Regions from separate parts of the Wenzhouxiangella sp. XN201 genome, predicted to be linked through region 2. Evidence: predicted binding sites of a transcription regulator. Region 2 holds the regulator's gene; the other holds the start of a gene.
What was found. Region 2 encodes sigma-54, which starts transcription at its own class of promoters, with help from an activator protein. Its sites were predicted from a motif close to TGGCANGNTNCNTGCTT; they were not measured.

Region 1: the regulator sigma-54 is predicted to act here: its motif matches at 3,892-3,908, upstream of G4Y73_RS06715 (DUF4168 domain-containing protein).

The regions. Positions count from the first base shown of each region.
Region 1 covers NZ_JAAIVI010000017.1:1,380,651-1,387,950, forward strand. Annotated here, with positions in the region: gene rnr (ribonuclease R) at 1-2,051, shown strand, start outside; gene rlmB (23S rRNA (guanosine(2251)-2'-O)-methyltransferase RlmB) at 2,066-2,800, shown strand; gene G4Y73_RS06710 (nucleoside deaminase) at 2,797-3,372, shown strand; gene G4Y73_RS06715 (DUF4168 domain-containing protein) at 3,478-3,843, opposite strand; gene G4Y73_RS06720 (ATP-binding protein) at 3,981-5,450, shown strand; gene G4Y73_RS06725 (sigma-54 dependent transcriptional regulator) at 5,447-6,823, shown strand; gene G4Y73_RS06730 (OmpA family protein) at 6,917-7,300, shown strand, end outside.
Region 2 covers NZ_JAAIVI010000020.1:329,068-336,367, reverse strand. Annotated here, with positions in the region: gene G4Y73_RS10965 (KpsF/GutQ family sugar-phosphate isomerase) at 1-252, shown strand, start outside; gene G4Y73_RS10960 (phenylphosphate carboxylase subunit delta) at 249-779, shown strand; gene lptC (LPS export ABC transporter periplasmic protein LptC) at 776-1,381, shown strand; gene lptA (lipopolysaccharide transport periplasmic protein LptA) at 1,347-1,820, shown strand; gene lptB (LPS export ABC transporter ATP-binding protein) at 1,824-2,543, shown strand; gene G4Y73_RS10940 (RNA polymerase factor sigma-54) at 2,723-4,138, shown strand; gene raiA (ribosome-associated translation inhibitor RaiA) at 4,190-4,510, shown strand; gene G4Y73_RS10930 (PTS sugar transporter subunit IIA) at 4,543-5,013, shown strand; gene hprK (HPr(Ser) kinase/phosphatase) at 5,010-5,951, shown strand; gene rapZ (RNase adapter RapZ) at 6,027-6,890, shown strand; gene G4Y73_RS10915 (hypothetical protein) at 6,887-7,264, shown strand; gene G4Y73_RS10910 (HPr family phosphocarrier protein) at 7,261-7,300, shown strand, end outside.

The sequences.
Region 1 (7,300 bases), on a different contig from region 2:
TTTCCCACCTTTTTGACCTCGACAAGGCCGCGTCCGACGAGCGACTGCGTCCGGTTCTTATGGACATGGTCGCCAGGGGCGAACTGGTCAAGAATCGGCGCGCGGCCTATGGCCTGCCGTCCCAGATGGATCTCGTCGCCGGGCGTATCAACGCCCATCCCGACGGTTTCGGTTTCGTGATTCCGGATGGCGATGGCGATGACCTGTATCTCGCACCGAAACAGATGCGCCAGGTTTTCAACGGTGACCGGGTCCTGGCGGCCGTCACTGCAGTCGATCGACGCGGCCGCAAGGAAGGGGCCATCGTCGAAGTGGTCGAGCGCGTCCACACGCAGGTGGCCGGTCGATTGTTGATCGAGTCGGGCGTGGCCACGGTGGTTCCCGACGACCCCCGCATGACCCAGGAAATTCTCGTCCCGTCAGAACGTGTGGGCGAGGCCAAGCCGGGCCAGGTCGTGGTGGTTCGCATCGACAAGCCGCCGACCATGAAGCGCGGTGCCGTGGGTGAGATCATCGCCGTGCTCGGCCATGCCGACGAACCGGGTATCGCCACGGATATCGCCGTCTACAGCCACCAGCTGCCCTGGGAGTTTCCCGAGGCGGTGACCCGCGAGGCCGAAGGCTTCGGTGCCGAGGTCAATCCGGACACTGCGGGCAAGCGTCTCGACCTGCGCGACCTGCCGATGGTGACCATCGACGGCGCCGATGCCCGTGATCTCGACGATGCCGTGTTCGCCGAGCCCCGCGGCGACGGCTTTCGCGTGTTGGTGGCGATTGCCGATGTCGCCGAGTACGTGCATCCCGGCCGGCCCCTGGACGACGAAGCCGAGAAACGCGGCACTTCGGTGTACTTTCCCGATCGCGTGATCCCGATGCTGCCCGAGGCCCTGTCCAACGGTCTGTGTTCGCTCAATCCGAAAGTCGATCGCCTGTGCCTCGTCTGCGAGATGAAGGTCGACGGCAAGGGCAAGGTCACATCAAGCCGTTTCCACGAGGCGGTGATGCGTTCGCACGCGCGACTGACCTACGATCATGTGCGGCGCATCATGGAAGCCGGTGACCCGGATCTGACCGAACGATTCGGTCACGTGCTGGGCAATCTGCAGGCCCTGTTCGAGGTCTACCGGCTGTTCTTCCGTCGCCGGGAACGGCGCGGCGCACTCGATTTCGACTCGCAGCAGGCATATTTCGAATTCGACACGGATGGGCGAGTGGCCAATATCCGGCTGCAGCAGCGCCACGACGCGCATCGCCTGATCGAGGAGCTGATGGTCGCGGCCAATGTCGAGGCGGCCAAGTTCGTCGGCCGCGGCAAACTGCCCCTGCTTTACCGGGTTCACGAACCGCCCCCGTCGGACAAGCTCGAGGGGCTCGAGGAGTTTCTGCGTGTCAACGGCATCCAGGTACGCTGGTCGGAGACGCCCGATCCGCAGCAGTTTGCCGCCATCCAGCACAAGCTGTCCGGCCAGCCCAACGAGTCCCTGGTCAACGCGCAGTTGCTGCGCAGCCTCAGCATGGCGGTCTACCAGCCTGAAAACAAAGGTCACTTCGGGCTGGCGCTCGAGCACTATGCGCATTTCACATCGCCGATCCGACGCTATCCCGACTTGCTGTTGCACCGTGCGATCAAGCACCTGTGCCGCAACCTGAAAAAGCGTGACTTCCACTACGGTCACGCACGTATGGAGGAGCTGGGACGGCACTGTTCCTGGACCGAACGGCGTGCCGAAGACGCTTCGCGCGATGTCGAGGAGCGCCTCAAGTGCCAGTTCATGCAGCGCCATGTCGGTGACATATTCGGCGGCATCATTTCCGGCGTGACCAGCTTCGGCCTGTTCGTCGAGATCGACAACCTGGCGGTCAGCGGCCTGGTCCACGTCACGGCACTGCCCAACGACTACTACCATTTTGATCCGGTCAGCTCCAGCATGACCGGCAAGCGCCGCGGCATTCGCTATCGTCTCGCCGACCGCGTCCGTGTCGAGGTCATCGCTGTCAATCTCGAAGAGCGCAAGATCGATTTTCGGCTCTTCGAGCAAGAGGACGACTGAACGGCAAAGCGAACATGAAACGCGAACTGGCGATGGGTATCAACGCTGTCGAGGGGCTGGTTCGCAACGCTCCCGAACGGATCGTGCGCGCCTGGATCAAGCCGGGCGGTCGTCGGCTCGACTCGCTCGAGGATGCATTGCGCTCGACTGGCGTTGCCGTTGAACATGCCGATGAACGTTCGCTCGACCGCATGGCTGGCAAGGTCCGCCATCAGGGTGTGATCGCCGAGTTCAATCCGCGCCAGCCCGGCGACGACCGGCGATTGCAGGAACTGGCCGAAGAGATTGACGAACAGGCCCTGTTCCTGGTGCTTGACGGCGTGCAGGACCCCGGTAATCTGGGCGCCTGCCTGCGTACCGCTGCCGCGGCCGGTGTGACGGCGGTGATCATCCCGAAGGACAAGGCGGCCGGCCTGACGCCGGCAGCGCGCCGGGCGGCGGCGGGTGCGGCCGAACGGGTCGAGTTGGTCGTGGTGACCAACCTGGCGCGCAGTCTGCGCCTGCTGGCCGATCAGGGGATCTGGCGCGTCGGCCTGGCGGCCGGTAGCGGTCGCAGCCTTTTCGATGGCCATCTGTCCGGTGCGCTGGCACTGGTGCTCGGCAGCGAGGAGAAGGGTCTCAGGCGGCTGACGCGCGAGCACTGTGATGAACTGGTCGAGATTCCGATGCCCGGCGCGATCGAAAGTCTCAATGTTTCGGTCGCGGCCGGCGTTGCCCTGTTTGCCGCGCTGCACAGGAGGCGTTCATGAAAGCGGTCAACGGATTCCGGGTCGATCTGCCCGACTGGGTAACCGAGTTCTCGGCGAAATTGCCGGTGTGCCTGCCGACAGCGCGTGAGCGCATGGCCGCGGCGGTCAGCCTGTCGGAACAGAATGTACGGCACGATACCGGTGGTCCCTTCGGTGCCCTGGTTGTGGTGGCGGCGACCGGCGAGGTGGTATCGCTTGGCGTCAACCGGGTTGAGCCACAGCTGTGTTCGGCCGCACATGCCGAGATCGTCGCACTCAGCCTGGCGCAGCGCCGAATGGGTTCCTGGAGCCTGGCCGACACGCGGCTGGGTCCGCTGCAGCTGGTCAGTTCCTGTGAACCCTGCGCGATGTGCCTGGGTGCGATTCCCTGGTCGGGTGTCCATTCGGTGCTGTGCGGTGCGATCAAGGCCGATGCAGAGGCGGCCGGTTTCGACGAGGGGGTGCGCCCGGCGCAGTGGGTCGAAGCGCTCGAGCGGCGCGGCATCGAGGTCCGGACCGGCATCCTGCGGGAACCGGCAGCGCGGGTGCTGGAGCGTTACGCCAGCGGTGGAAGGACCATCTACAATCCTTGAGGCAGGGACCAGGGACTAGGGATAAGAAAAAGCCGGGGCGGTGGACCGCCCCGGCTTTCTTCTTATGCAGGTCTCGGCGGGGCCGAGACATTCGCCTCAGGCGAATTACTGCTGGAGCATTTCGGTCAGCTTCTGCTGCAGCTCCGGATCATTCTGGATCGACATCGCGATCTGGTTGAAGGACTCGACGTCCAGGCCGGCTTCTTCGACCGCGGCCGTCATTTCCTCGTTGGCTTCCAGCTGCAGCTCGTTGGCCTTCTCGGGATCGTCGACTTCCTGCAGGCGTGCGGAAAAGTCCTGCTGGATGCTGGCGATCTCGACCTGGGCCTCGGCAAACTGCTCGAGCTGCTGGTCGCTGACATCAATCGTTTCAGGCTGTGCCTGCTGTTGCCCTTGCTGGGCCATGGCGGCCATGCCGAACAGCAGTGCAACGGTAACGGTAAACAGTTTGAGGGTATTGCGAAGCGTCATGTCTTGACTCCTTGAACTTGGTTGTGTGTTTTGCTTGCGGTTTCATAATTGCAACTCGCATGCCAGCCGTTTCAGGCACCAGAAAACAACGGGTTGGAGTGGGCCGCCTACGCGCATCGCCTTTTTGATGTGTCATAATGGCGCATGTGACAGTACTGACACCGCTCCGAAGTTTGCGCCTGCAGCTCGTGCTGCTGCTTGTGTTGCCGCTGGCCTTGTTCGGCACGCTGGTGGTCTGGGCAACCTATGAGGCGGTCGAGACCCTGGTCGAACGCCGCCTGGAAAAGGAAATCGAACTGGTGGCGCGCGCCCTGCGAGTACCCGTGGAGCAGGCGTTACAGGCGGGTGACCTGAAAAGTGTCGAACAGACCCTCGACGCGGTCTTCGAGATCGGCCGCGTATACGGCGCGTACGTCTACGATGCCGGTGGCCGACGCATTGCCGTGGCCGGCGAGGCCCGGCCCGGACCTCGCGAGCAGGTCGAAGCCGCCGAGCTGGTCCAGATCGGTGAAGAGATGGGCCGCTACGCCGAGTTGGCCGGGGAAGATGTTTTTTCCTATTTCGTGCCGCTCAACGATCCCGCCGGGCGCATCGCCGGGTTGTTGCAGGTGGTGCGGCTTGAAAGCGAGATCGCCCGGCGCCTCGACGAAATCAAGACGCAGAGCTGGCTGGCCTGGGGTGGCGTGATGATCGTGATGCTGGTTATCGTGCTCATCGGTCATCGCCTGGCGGTGGGGCGTCATGTCGACCGCCTGGTCGAGGACATGGCGCGGATCGAGGCCGGCGAGCGCGAGCACCGGGCCAATCCCGGCGGTCCGGTCGAGTTTTCCGGGGTGGCGGCCGCGCTCAATCGCATGCTCGATGGTCTCGACCGCATGGCCCGCGAGCTGGCCGAGCAGCGGCGTGAGCGGCGGAGCATGGAGCGGCGGATGCTGGCCCAGGAAGGGCTGGCTCGTCTGGGCCAGTTTTCCTCCGGCGTTGCGCACGAGCTGGGCGCGCCGCTGACCGTCATCGACGGCGATACGCGCCGGCTGCAGCGGGAAGCGTCGCTCTCGCCGGATGCACAGCGTCGCCTCGACCGCATTCGGCGCCAGGTCCATCGCACGCGCGAGCTCATCAATCAGTTGATGGAGTTTGCACGCAGCGACCGCAGCGAGCCCGAAGCGGTTGACCTGGGGCGCTTGCTGCAGCGCGTTCTTGCCGGGCTCCGCCCGGAATGCGAAAGTCGCGGCATCACACTCGAAGGGCCTTCGGAAGAGGGCGGCTGGCTGGTCGAGGGCTGGTCGCCGCGCCTGGAGCATGCCCTGCTGAATCTGGCACGCAATGCCGTTCAAGCGGCGGAACACCGGGTCCGGGTCAGCGTTCGAGATTCCAGCCGCTCGGTCACGATCAGTTTTGAGGATGACGGTCCCGGCATTCCGGTCGGACAGCGCGAACAGATCTTCGAGCCTTTCCACACGGCCGGGAAGGGGCGACAGGGCACGGGCCTGGGCCTGGCCATCGTGCGTGGCGTGGCCGAGGAGCATGCTGCCCGCATCGACGTGCTGAGCAGCGATGAGCTGGGCGGCAGTCGTTTCGAGCTGGAAATTCCGAGGCAGGTGACATGAGCCGATCTGCGCGCATCCTCGTCGTGGAAGATGACCACACCCTGGCCGAGTTGCTGGTCGAGGAACTCGAGGCCGAGGGCTGGGCGGTCGATGCGCAAGACAGCGCGGAACAGGCCCTGGCGATCGTCGACGAATTCGAGCCCGATCTGGTCGTCAGCGATCTGCAGCTGCCGGGCATGGACGGGCTGGGCCTGCTGGCGGCATTGCGCAAGAGGCATGCGCCGCCGGCGGTACTGATGATCAGCGCCTACGGCACCGTGGAGCGGGCGGTAGCCGCGCTGCAGGCCGGCGCCGAGAATTTCCTGACCAAGCCGCTGGATATGGATCACTTCGTCCTCAGCGTCCGGCGCCTGGTCGACAATCGCCGCCTGCACGAGGAAGTTCGCCGCTTCCGCGAGCTGCTCGACAGCCCCTCGTTTCACGGCATGCAGGGATCGAGCCGCGTGATGCGCATTCTCTACGATCGGGTGCGACAGGTGGCGAAGGCAGATGGTGCCGTCCTGGTAACGGGTGAATCGGGAACCGGCAAGGACCTGGTCGCGCGTGCGATTCACGCCGAGAGCGGGCGCAGCGAAGCACCGTTCCTGGCCGTCAATTGTGCCGGCATCCCGGCCGATCTGATGGAGTCGGAGTTCTTCGGACATGCCGAGGGCGCGTTCTCCGGCGCCGACCGGGCGCGCGGCGGCCTGTTCCGCGAGGCTGACGGCGGCACCCTGTTTCTCGACGAAATCGGCGAGATGCCGCTTTCGCTGCAGGCCAAGCTGCTGCGCGCGCTGCAGGACGGTCGCATCCGCCCGGTGGGGGCCGATCGCGAGCATCAGGTCGATGTCCGCCTGGTCGCCGCCACCAACAAGGATCTGTCCGAGGAAGTGCGTTCCGGCGAATTTCGCGAGGATCTCTACTACCGGCTGGAAGCCTTCCAGCTCGAGATCCCGCCCCTGCGTGATCGGGGCGAGGACCTGGAAATGCTGGCGATGCAGTTCGTCGCGCGCCATGCTGTTGCCCGCCAGCGGCCGGCCCGATCGATCAGTCACGAGGCCCTGAGCCTGATCCGGGCCTATCCCTGGCCGGGTAATGTGCGCGAGCTGAGCAACGCCATGGAGCGCGCGGTGACCTTCTGCGAGGACGAGGTGGTGGGACCGGACCACTTGCCCGAGCGCGTGCGTCAACCGCGGCATGACACAGACAGTGCCGATACGGCCGATCCGCTGGAGTCGCTGCTTCAGGAAGGTGAGATGCTGCCAAGCCTGGACGAGCTTCGCGCGCGTTATGTGCGCTACGTGCTCGATCGAGTCGACGGTAACAAGCGCCGTGCCGCGGCGTTGCTCGGGGTCGGGCGTCGGACCCTGTATCGCTGGCTTGATAATGCTTGAGCGGGCGTGGTTAAGCCGCGGTTGAACTATGGGTGGGAGTATGGAATCCGAGTACAAGGGGCCCATGCAGGAAACCTCAAAGGAGAGACCCTCATGCAGTGGACAAATCGATTCTCGAAATTGTCGATCATCATCGCGGTATTGGTTCTGGCCGCGTGCGCCACGACCACTGATCCGTATACCGGAGAAGAGCGCGGCACCCGCACCTCGCAGGGGGCTGCCATCGGTGCCGGTGTCGGCGCGGTCCTGGGTGCGATTTCCGGCGGTGACCGACTCAAGAGAGCGGCTATCGGCGCCGGTGTGGGCGCAATCAGCGGGGCGGCCATCGGCAACTACATGGACCGCCAGGAAGCTGAATTGCGAGAGCAGTTGCGCGGTACCGGTGTGAGCGTGACACGCCGCGGCGACGAGATCATTCTCAACATGCCCGGCAACGTCACCTTCGATTTCGACAGCGCCAGTCTGAAGTCGGATTTC
Region 2 (7,300 bases):
GATCAGCTGGTCGGCATCGTCACCGATGGTGACCTGCGTCGTCACGTCGACGAGCTGGCCGATATCCGCCACACGCCGGTCGAGCGCATCATGACCGCCGATCCGCGCACCATCGGGCAGGATGAGCTGGCCGCCGCCGCGGTCGAGATCATGCAGAACCATCGTATTCAGGGCGTGCTCGTCACCGGCAACGGCGGGCGCCTGGTCGGGGCACTCAACTTCCAGGATCTGCTCCAGGCGGGGGTCGTATGAGCATTGGCGATGACCTGCTTGAACGCGCCGGCAAAGTCCGCCTGGCGGTATTCGACGTCGACGGGGTGATGACCGACGGCCGCATCGGCTATACCGACGACGGCCGTGAGTTCAAGACCTTCCACACCCGCGACGGGCTCGGCATCAAGGGCCTGATCAGCAACGACATCGAAGTGGCCATCATCACTGCGCGGCAGTCGGCCATCGTCGACCGCCGCGCTGATGAACTGGGCCTGACCCACGTCATCCAGGGCCGCGAGGACAAGGCCCGGGCACTGGACGAATTACTCGAGCGCACCGGACTTCATGGCGGCGATCTGGCCTACACCGGCGATGACCTGGTCGATTGGCCGGCGATGCGCGCGTGCGGCCTCAAGTGTGCGCCCGCCGACGCCAGCCTGTGGCTACGTCAGCGGGCGGATTTCATCACCACCCGGCCCGGCGGCCACGGCGCCGTGCGCGAGGTCTGCGAACTCATCCTCCAGGGGCATGGCCTGCTGGAGGCCTGGCAGGGTCGCTTCGTGTGACCTGGCGGATCGTGCTCACCGCCTGCCTGGCGCTGATCCTGGCACTGGGCATTCGCTGGCTGATGCCGACCGACCGCAGCGCCACCCCACCGACCAGCGTCCCCGACACGCGCTTCGACTACACCCTGACCGAATTCTCGGCGCGTTTTCGCGATGCCGACAACCGGGTCGAGCTGGTGCTGGCGGGACCGCGTCTGGAGCATGTCTGGGCCGAACGCGTGGCGCGGGTAGAAGCCCCTGAGTTTCACATCGAGCCCGAGGGCGCGGACTGGCGCGGCAGCGCCGCCAATGCCCGTGTGCTGCGCGATCAGGAAGTACTGATTCTCGAAGGCGACATCGAGCTCATCCACCGCGCCAGGCACGGCGAGCTCAGGGTCCGCACCGAGCGCCTGCGCTACGATCGCCGCACGCGTATACTTTCCGCCGATACCCCCGTTGAAATCACGCAGGCTGGATCGATTCTGCAATCGGGCGGTCTCAAGATCGAGCTGGACAACAATCTTCTGGAACTGACCGATGGTGTACAAGGCGAATTTGAGCCGGATACGAGCGACGATATGGCTGCCGATGATGCTGGCGATGATGGTGGCAACGGCGGCTGAAGCCCAGTTCGAGGGTCGCATCAGCATCGACGCGGAAGACGCCACCTACGACCACGAGCGCGGAGCCACTCACCTGCGCGACAACGTGCGCATCACCCGCGGCAGCTTGGAAGTCACGGCCGACGAAGGCTTCAGCTATCGTGGCGACAACGGCCTGCAACGCGTCGAGTTGTTCGGCGAACCGGTCCGCTGGCAGGCCCTGACCGAAGACGGCACGGAAACCACCGGCCATGCCGACCAGGTCGTTTACGATCTGCTCGCACGCACCGTCACCCTGATCGGCAACGCCTATATCGAAGAGCCGCGCGGCACCTTTTCCGGCAGCGAGTTGGTCTACAACCTCGACACCCAGAAAACCGAGGGTCGCGGCGGCATTCAGATGACCGTCGAGCCCGAAGCCATCGGGGAAGACGACGAAGACCCGCCGGAGCCGGACTGAGCCGTGCTGATCGCCGAGCAACTGGCCAAGCGCTACCGCGGGCGCGCCGTGGTCCATGGCATGTCCCTGCAGGTCGACACCGGCGAGGTCGTCGGCCTGCTCGGGCCCAACGGCGCCGGCAAGACCACCTGCTTCTACATGGTCGTCGGCCTGGTCGCCGCCGACGGTGGCCGCATCGTTCTCGACGACCGCGACATCACCCGCACCAGCATGAATCAGCGTGCCCGCTTCGGACTGGGCTACCTGCCGCAGGAAGCCTCGATTTTCCGCCGGCTTTCGGTGGCTGAAAACATCATGGCCGTGCTCGAATTGCGCCAGGACCTCGACCGCAACGGCCGGCGGCAGGAGCTCGAACGGCTGATGGAAGAGTTCGGCATCGCCCACCTCTCGGACCAGTCCGGGATCAGCCTGTCGGGCGGTGAACGGCGCCGTGTCGAAATTGCCCGCGCGCTGGCGACCAACCCCTCCTACATGCTGCTCGACGAACCCTTTGCCGGCGTCGATCCGATTTCGGTCGGCGAGATACAGCAGATCGTGCGCCATCTCACCGAGCGCGATATCGGCATCCTGATCACCGACCACAACGTGCGCGAGACCCTCGGCATCTGCGACCGCGCCTACATCATCAGCGAGGGCCGCCTGCTCATCCACGGCAGCCCCGCCGAGGTGATGGCCGACGACAACGTCCGCGATGTCTACCTGGGACGCGAATTCCGACTGTAGCTCAAACCCGTTTGGAAACCACGGAAGACACGGAATTCACGGACACGAAGCAGCTCAATTCGAAACCCGAGCGCAATGCACTTCAGTGTTCTCCGTGCCTGCCGTGTTTCCAGGTATGAAGGCCGGAAATACGGCGATGCAACTGGCCCGATACTTGCCGTGCGAGTAGAATCGAAGCCATGAAACAGGGTGCCCGTCTCCAGCTCAAGCTGGGCCAGAAGCTCAAGCTGGCACCCCAGCTGCGTCAAGCCATCGCATTGTTGCAACTCAACCGCATCGAACTGCGGCAAACAGTTCGCGAAGCACTCAATACCAACCCGCTGCTGGAACGGACCGAGGATACGGGCGAGGATACGGGCGAAACCGGCGACGAGAGCGACTTCGACAGCGAGGTCGACTACGAAGAGGACTACGGCTTCGACGACCTGCCGGACGGCTATTCGATCACTTCCGGCCCGGCGCCCAACTACGACGAATTCATCAGCGACCGTGCCGACGAATCGCTGCAGCAGCACCTGCTCTGGCAGGTCAACCTGTCGGGTTTCAGCGAAACCGACGAGGCCATAGCCCGTGCCATCATCTACGCGCTCGACGAAGAGGGCTACCTGCAGGACGACCTGGCCACGCTGCGCGCCTCGCTGGCGCCGGAGTACCTGGTCAGCATCGAGGAAGTGGCCGCGGTGCTGGAACGCATCCAGCACTTCGAACCGATTGGTGTCGCCAGCCGGAGCGTGGGTGAAAGCCTGCTGGTGCAGTTGCGGGCCATGCCCTCGAACACGCATGCACTGGGCCTGGCCTGTCACCTGGTCGAACACCACCTGGAGACGCTGGGGCGGCAGGACATCAAGCGCCTGGTGCAAACCACCGGCGTCGGCGAGGCCGAGATTCACGCCGCCCTCGATGTCATCCGGCGCTGCAACCCGCACCCTTGCTCGCGCTTCGGCAGCGACGACGAGAACTACCTGGTGCCCGATGTCTACGTCCACCCGGCCGAAGACGGCTGGCGCGTGACCCTCAATCCGGACAATGACCCGGGCCTGCGATTGAATGATCTCTACGTGCGCATGGCTCGCCAGGCCAAAGGCCAGGACAAGAAGTATCTCAACGACCGGCTGCAGGAAGCCCGCTGGCTGATCAGCGGCCTGGAGATGCGCAATCAGACCCTGCTGGCGGTGACTCGCGCGATCGTCGAACACCAGCAGGAGTTTTTTCGCGAGGGCGAAACCGGACTCAAACCGCTACTGCAGCGGGAGGTGGCTGAAGCGGTCGGTGTCCACGAATCGACGGTGTCACGCGCCACGACCCAGAAATATGCCCATACGCCGCGCGGTACCTTCGAACTCAAGTTCTTTTTCTCGGTCGGCATCGACACCAGCGACGGCCAACAGGTGGCCGCCACCGCGGTCAAGGCCCGCGTGCGCAAGCTGATCAGTGAGGAACTTCCCGGCCAGCCGTTGTCCGACCAGGCATTGGCCGACCACCTCGCCGAATCCGGCATCAAGCTGGCGCGGCGAACGGTCGCCAAGTACCGCGAACAGCTCGGGATACCGGGCTCCGCCCAGCGTCGGCGGGCGGCACGCCTGCATGCAGGCTGACCGCAATCGCCGACTGTATTAACATGGACTCTTGAAACAAGGAGCAAGTCGATGCAACTCGAAGTCAGCGGACAGAATGTTGAAATCACCCAGGCCCTGCGGGCCTACGTGGCCGAGAAGACCGAACGCCTGGAACGCCACTTCGACCACCTGATTTCAGCACACTTCGTGCTTCACCTCGAAAAACTCGTGCATACCGCCGAAGGCACGATCAGCGTTGGTGGCCGGACCAATCCAATCCATGCCGACGCTGCGGCAGAAGACATGTATGCGGCCATCGACGCCCTCATCGACAAACTCGATCGCCAGGTCCGCCGGCACAAGGACAAGGTCACCGATCACCGCGCCACGAGGCCGGCCGAGGCCGGCTAGCGGGCAACCCGACCAGGAAGGGGTCTGAACCGATGCAGCTAGTGGACGTGCTCGCGAACGATCGCATCGCGATCAATGTTTCGGTATCGAGCAAGAAGACGTTGCTGGAGAAGGCGGCCGAACTGTTGGCCAACGCGTCCGGCAGTGCAAACGCTCGCGAAATCTTCGACAGCCTGTGTCAGCGCGAGCGGCTGGGCTCGACCGGGCTGGGCCACGGCGTGGCCATCCCGCACGGCCGGGTCGACAACCAGGAGGCCGTTGCCGGGGCGATGATCCGGCTCAAACGGCCGATCGACTTCGATGCCCCCGACCACGAGAAAGTCGACCTGTTCTTCGCACTGGCCGTACCCGGTCAGTGCACCGACTCGCACCTGAAGCTGCTGGCCGAGATGGCTGACCGGCTCGGACGGCAAGTCCAGCGCGATGCCCTGCGCCAGATCGACGACGCCGACGAGCTGCTGCGTCTGCTGTCGGAAAACCCGGCCGAAACCGCGGCGCAATGAGTCAGCGCGTCACGCCGGCAGAGCTCTACGAGCAGTTTTCCGACCGCCTCGACCTGCACTGGGTCAACGGCAAGTCGGAAGCAGTCCGGCGCGAACTCGAGCCGACCGGCTTCCACTCGCGGCCCTCTCTGGTCGGATTTCTCAATCTCATTCATTCGACCCGCATCCAGGTCATCGGGCGCGAGGAATACGACTGGCTCGAAGGCCTCGATGCGCGCACCCGCTGGGAAACCCTGGCGCGCATCATGGACGCCCGTCCAGCGGCGATTATCGTCGCCAACAGCCTGGAAGTGGCCGACGATCTGCTCAAACAGGCGCGCGAGACCGACACCCCGGTCCTGACCTCCAGTCAGAACGATTGGGAACTGGTCAATTTCCTTGAATACCAGATCTCACGCCGCCTGGCGTCGCGGGAGACCCTGCACGGCGTGTTCATGGAGATTTTCACCATCGGCGTTTTGATCACTGGCGAGTCCGGCACCGGCAAGAGTGAGCTGGCACTCGAACTCCTGACTCGCGGCCATCGCCTGATCGCCGATGACGCGCCCGAGTTCACACAGCTCACGCCCGACATCGTCGAAGGTTCCTGCCCGCCGGTGCTCAAGGAATGCCTGGAAGTCCGCGGCCTGGGTATTCTCAACATCCGGCGCATGTTCGGCGATGCGGCAATCAAGGCCAGCAAATACCTGCGCCTGATCATTCACCTGAATATGCCGCGCGAGGCAGACGCCGACATCGACCGCCTAAAGGGCAACGACAGCCAGCGCCAGGTGCTCGATCTGAAAATCCCGCAGATCAACCTGCCGGTACTGGCCGGCCGCAACATGGCGGTGATCGCCGAGGCCGCGGTGCGCGACTTCATGCTGCGCATGAAAGGTTTCGACGCCGCGGCCGAATTCGTCGAACGCCACGGACGGCTGCTGGCCGACAAGCAATGACCAGGGCGCCTCTGAACAACGCTGCACGGGCACGACGACACCGTTGCGGGAGGCTCCCTATAGGGCCGGTGAAGCATGCAGGCTAGCCCGCTCATAATCATTTCCGGCCTGTCAGGCAGCGGCAAGACGGTCGCCCTGCACGCCCTCGAGGATCTCGGCTATTACTGCGTCGACAATCTTCCAGGCAACCTGCTGCCCGCGCTGGCCAGCGAGGTCCGCAGCCAGCCCGATCGCTACCCGCGCGTGGCCATCGGCATCGACGCCCGCTCCGGTCCGGAAGGGCTTGAGCGACTGCCGGAACTGCTCGCCTCGCTGTCCGGCGACCGTCCCTTCCGGCTACTTTTTCTCGATACCGATTCGCGCGTACTGATCCGGCGCTTCAGTGAAACGCGGCGACGCCATCCCCTGGCCGACCTCGGCGGCGTGGAAGCGGCCATCGAGGCCGAGCGCGGGCTACTCGCGCCCATCCGCGAACGCGCCGACTGGATCATCGATACGTCCGAAAACAATATTCACCAACTTCGGCGCCAGGTATGGCGCGCCATCGGCGTGACCGACAACGAGTCGGTGCAGTCGCTGGTGCTCGAGTCCTTCGCCTACAAGCGAGGTGTGCCGCGCGATGTCGATATGGTCTTCGATGCCCGCTGCCTTCCCAACCCGCACTGGCAGCCGGGTCTGCGCGCCCATACGGGACTGGAAGTGCCGGTGCGCGAGTACCTCGAGGCGCAACCCATCGTGGACGATTTTTGTAACGACGTGCTGACCTTCGTACGGCGCTGGCTTCCGGCGCTGGCCGAGGATCAGCGCAGCCTGGTCACCGTCGCCATCGGCTGTACCGGCGGGCAGCACCGTTCGGTCTACATTGTCGACCGGATCGCACACGAGCTACGCGAGGAAGGCGTTCGCGTACTCGTCAGTCACCGGGAACTCGGCCAGTGACGGGCATCGTCCTGGTCACCCATGACGACCTGGGCGAGGCCGTGCGGCGCCAGGCCGAGCACATCCTCGGCCGCTCTCTTCCGGTGGTGACGATCGCGGTCAGCTACCAGGCCGATGTCGAGGCGACGCTCGATGCCCTTCGCACTGCGCTGGCCGCCGCTGCCGACGGCGACGGCGCCCTGGTGCTGACCGACCTGCCGGGTGCCACCCCCCACAACCTGGCCTCACGAGCCGCCTCGGAAGCAGGCACCCCGGTCGTCTCCGGGCTGAACCTGCCGATGCTGCTCAAGGTGGTCAACCACGCGGCCCGAGCGCCGGCCGAACTGGCCAAACTGGCCGCCACCGGCGGCATTCAGGGGGTGGTGCAGACATGAAGCGAGTCGAGCTCGAACTGGTCAACCGGCTCGGAC